DNA from 2 places in the Streptomyces sp. GDS52 genome. Region 2 is predicted to be linked to the other one. Evidence: riboswitches for the same ligand, from Rfam matches in the RefSeq annotation. Region 2 holds a riboswitch; the other holds the start of a gene.
The links. Region 2 has a riboswitch for glycine ahead of gcvT (glycine cleavage system aminomethyltransferase GcvT). Riboswitches for the same ligand answer to the same signal wherever they lie in the genome.

Region 1: another riboswitch for glycine. It lies ahead of gcvP (aminomethyl-transferring glycine dehydrogenase); the one in region 2 lies ahead of gcvT (glycine cleavage system aminomethyltransferase GcvT).

What each region holds. Positions count from the first base shown of each region.
Region 1 covers NZ_CM125966.1:6,257,662-6,260,045, forward strand. The annotation lists gene ACTWJ9_RS28565 (DNA polymerase IV) at 1-585, shown strand, start outside; gene ACTWJ9_RS28570 (PRC-barrel domain-containing protein) at 623-1,000, opposite strand; glycine riboswitch at 1,119-1,215, shown strand; gene gcvP (aminomethyl-transferring glycine dehydrogenase) at 1,388-2,384, shown strand, end outside.
Region 2 covers NZ_CM125966.1:2,093,758-2,096,141, forward strand. The annotation lists gene ACTWJ9_RS09340 (AAA family ATPase) at 1-406, opposite strand, end outside; glycine riboswitch at 625-722, shown strand; glycine riboswitch at 723-845, shown strand; gene gcvT (glycine cleavage system aminomethyltransferase GcvT) at 913-2,040, shown strand; gene gcvH (glycine cleavage system protein GcvH) at 2,206-2,384, shown strand, end outside.

The DNA of each region.
Region 1 (2,384 bases), 4.2 Mb from region 2:
GCGGGACGGACCATCGTGCTGAAGGTGCGGCGCTACGACTTCTCGACGCTCACCCGGTCCGAGACGCTGCGGGGCCCCACGGACGATCCGACGGTGGTGCGTGAGGCGGCGGCGCGGTTGCTGGGGTCGGTCGACACGACGGGCGGAGTACGGCTGCTGGGGGTGGGGGTCAGCGGGCTCGCGGACTACACCCAGGAGGACTTGTTCGCGCAGGCGGCGGGGGGCCGGGGGGAGGAGTCGCCGGGCGAGGAGGCGCAGATGGCCGCACCCGCGGAGGAGGAGCGGCGGACGAGCGTGGAGCGGAGCTGGCCGGCCGGGCACGATGTACGGCACACCGAGTACGGGCACGGGTGGGTCCAGGGCAGCGGCCTGGGCCGGGTCACGGTCCGGTTCGAGACACCCGGCTCGGCGGTGGGACGGGTGAGGACCTTCCGCACCGACGACCCGGCCCTGCAGCCGGCGGATCCGCTGCCCCTGGTGGATCGAAGCCTCGGCGAGAGCGAGAGGCCGCAGGGTGGTGCGGAGACGAGCGATGGCTCGGGGGCGGGTCCCGGGGGCATGGATCCGGGGCACTCACAGGTGTGAGTGGGCCGCGGGCTTCGTGCTCCGGTTCCGGGGGCTCTCAGGCGTGGCGGTCGTCGCGGTCGGCGAGTTTGCCGAAGTCGCGGTCCGGAAGCGGGGGAGGCGCGGAGATGTCCAGACCGTAGTGGTGGTAGAGCTGGAGTTCCTGCTCCGGGGAGAGGTGGCGGCCCACGCCGAAGTCGGGGGCGTCCTTGATCAGGGCGCGTTCGAAGGGAATGTGGAGGCTGCCGTCGATCAGCTCGCTCGGCTCCAGGGGGACGAAGGCGTCCCTGCTGAACAGGCCGGTGCGTATCGCCGCCCACTCGGGTATGCCGGTGGCGTCGTCGAGATAGACCTCGTCGATGGTGCCGATCCGGGTCCCGTTGCGGTCGAAGGCCTTGCGGCCGATCAGGTTGCGCGGATCGATGTCGGTCTGCACGGGCCCTCCACTGGTCGCAATCCGCAGTCATTCGTCAGCACTACGAAACGGCACAATCGGTCCGGCGGCCACTCGAAGGTCCGGGGGTTGCCCTCGCTGGTACGCTGGCAGCGGCTGCTGACCCCGTGCGGGAGAGTCCTCCGGACACCATCGGAGGGCGCCGAAGGAGCAAATCCTCCCCGGAAACTCTCAGGCCCACGTACCGCATGGACGAGGTCACTCTGGAAAGCAGGGCGGGTGTCGACGGCTCCCGCTCTCACCGACGGTGAAAGCCGGACGCCCTGCGGCGGTCCGGTGAAGCTCTCAGGTTGAGATGACAGAGGGGGAGGCCGTCCGGGCACCCGTCATGGTGCCCCTCGAAGGTCGTCAGACCAGGAGGCCTCCACAATGACCGCCCACCGCATTCCCCTCTCCGAGCTCGAACAGGGAACGCCCTTCGAGCAGCGTCACATCGGCCCCGACCACGAGGCCCGCGCCAAAATGCTCGCGCAGGTCGGCTACGGCTCGCTCGACGAGCTGACGGCCGCGGCGGTCCCGGATGTGATCAAGAACGCCGACGCGCTCGATCTGCCGGGCGCCCGGACCGAGCCCGAGGTGCTGGCCGAACTCCGGTCGCTGGCCGACCGCAACGAGGTGCTCGGCTCCATGATCGGGCTCGGGTACTACGGGACCTTCACGCCGCCCGTCATCCTGCGCAACGTGATGGAGAACCCCGCCTGGTACACGGCGTACACGCCGTACCAGCCGGAGATCTCGCAGGGACGGCTCGAGGCGCTGCTGAACTTCCAGACCATGGTCGCCGAACTGACCGGCCTGCCGACCTCTGGGGCCTCACTGCTCGACGAGGGCACGGCCGCCGCCGAGGCGATGGCGCTGTCGCGGCGCATGGGCAAGAACAAGAACGGTCTGTTCCTGGTCGACGCGGACGCGCTGCCGCAGACGATCGCCGTGATCGAGACCCGTGCCGAGCCGACCGGCGTCGAGGTCGTCGTCGCCGACCTGAGCGAGGGCATCCCCGCCGAGATCGCCGAGCGCAAGATCAACGGCGTGCTGATCCAGTACCCGGGCGCCTCCGGAGCCGTACGCGACATCAAGCCGGTGATCGACCGGGCGCACGAGCTGGGCGCGCTGGTCACCGTCGCCGCCGATCTGCTCGCCCTCACACTGCTGACGTCGCCCGGCGAACTCGGCGCGGACATCGCGGTCGGCACGACCCAGCGCTTCGGTGTGCCCATGGGCTTCGGCGGGCCGCACGCCGGATACATGGCCGTGCACGAGAAGATGGCGCGCAGCCTGCCCGGACGGCTCGTCGGCGTCTCCGTCGACGCGGACGGCGACCGGGCCTACCGGCTCGCGCTCCAGACCCGTGAGCAGCACATCCGCC
Region 2 (2,384 bases):
GGCGCACCCAGGCGTGGGTACCGCAGTCGTGCACGACGACCCCCTCGCCGGTGCGCAGGGCGCGGCGCAGCCCGGCGTAGTGGTCGAGGCGGACCAGGGGCCGGTACAGCGCGTACGGCAGGAGGCGCGGCATGCGGCGGTCCCAGCGGTCGCGGGTGTCCTGGGAGTCGATCCGGGTGCCGCGCACCGCGCGCCGCATCAGGGTGGACTTGCCGCTGCCGGGCAGTCCGGTGACCACGACGAGGTCGCGGGGGCCGAAGAGCAGGACGTGCGGACCGCGGCCGGCGCACTCGCGCAGGTCGCGGACGACGGGCGCCGGCAGCACGCCGTGGGCCTCCCTGTCCGAAGGGGCCTGCCGCCCCGGCGGCGCGACACCCGTGGTGGCGTACGCCGTGGTCCTGTTCACCGTGAGTCCTCCCCTGGGGCAGACGCCCGAGCGCCGTCCCCGCCGAGTGTAAAGAGACGGTAACGGCGGACGCCTCTTCATTCGGTCCGTTTCCCGATACAGACCTGTCACAGCCCTCCGTACAGACCTGAGCACCCTGTGCGTACGAAGGTAAGGTCCCCCTGCCGAAGCCTCACAATGCGTGCAATGATGAGCGCGCCAACTGCATACCGGCCGTTTGAATCCGCGCGGGAGAGTCCCTGGCACGTTTCGCCGGGGCGCCGAAGGAGCAAGTCCCTCCCTTGAATCTCTCAGGCACCGTTACCGCGCGGGCCAGGCACATCTGAAAAGCGGGCCGCCGTGCGAGTTCCCGGTGGCTCCACCCAAGGTGCAAGCCGTGACGTCCCCTGCGCGGACGGTCATGGCGAACCTCTCAGGTTCCGATGACAGATGGGGAGGAACGTCCTCACCCTCCCCGTGCCCGGCCCCGGCCGACGGGGGACCCCATCGCCCTGGGAGACCGACCGATGAGCAGTACCGAACTCCGCCGGACAGCGCTCGACGCCCTGCATCGTTCGCTCGGCGCCACGATGACCGACTTCGCCGGCTGGGACATGCCCCTGCGCTACGGCTCCGAGCGCGACGAGCACAACGCCGTGCGCACGAAGGCGGGCCTCTTCGACCTCTCGCACATGGGCGAGATCACCGTCACCGGCCCGCAGGCGGCGCGGTTCCTGGACTACGCCCTGATCGGCAACATCGGGACCGTCAAGCCCGGCCGCGCCCGCTACACCATGATCTGCGACGAGGACGGCGGCATCCTGGACGACCTGATCGTCTACCGGCTCGGTGCGGCCGAGGCCCCCGAGTACCTGGTCGTCGCCAACGCCTCCAACGCCCAGGTGGTGCTGGACGCCCTCGTGGAGCGGTCGGCGGGCTTCGACGCCGAGGTCCGCGACGACCGCGACGCCTACGCGCTGATCGCGGTGCAGGGCCCCGAGGCCGCCGGCATCCTCAAGTCCCTCACCGATGCCGACCTGGACGGCCTGAAGTACTACGCCGGCCTGCCCGGCACGGTCGCCGGCGTCCCCGCGCTCATCGCCCGTACCGGCTACACCGGCGAGGACGGCTTCGAGCTGTTCGTCGCGCCGGAGCACGCGGTCGGGGTGTGGCAGGCGCTGACCGGGGCGGGCGAGGGCGTGGGGGTGACCCCGTGCGGGCTGGCCTGCCGGGACACGCTGCGCCTGGAGGCCGGCATGCCGCTGTACGGCAATGAGCTGAGCGCCTCGCTGACGCCGTTCGACGCCGGGTTCGGCCGGGTCGTGAAGTTCGAGAAGGAGGGCGACTTCGTGGGCCGTGCCGCCCTGACCGAGGCCGCCGCCCGCGCCGAGCGGACCCCGCCCCGCGCCCTGGTGGGCCTGGTCGCCGAGGGCCGCCGGGTCCCGCGCGCCGGGTACCCGGTGGTGGCCGGCGGCGAGGTGATCGGCGAGGTCACCTCCGGCGCGCCCTCACCGACGCTGGGCAAGCCGATCGCGATGGCGTACGTCGACGTGGCGCACTCGGCGCCGGGTACCCCGGGCGTGGGGGTGGACATCCGCGGCAGCCACGAGCCCTACGAGGTCGTGGCCCTGCCGTTCTACCAGCGGCAGAAGTGACACCGTCGTAGGACGTGGGCCGTGTCCGCGGCCACGGCCGCACCGGCCGGTCCCGTGCCCCCGGACTCTTCCCACCCCTCCCTTTCATCCCCTTCATCTCCTTCGTCCCCCCCCTTTCCTCGCCGTCGATCCCGGCGGTCCCTCGCACACAGGAGGATCCAGATCATGAGCAACCCCCAGCAGCTGCGTTACAGCAAGGAACACGAGTGGCTGACGGCCGCCGAGGACGGCGTGTCGACGATCGGCATCACGGAGCACGCGGCCAACGCGCTCGGCGACATCGTGTTCGTCCAGCTCCCCGGGGTCGGCGACACCGTGACCGCGGGTGAGACCTGCGGCGAGCT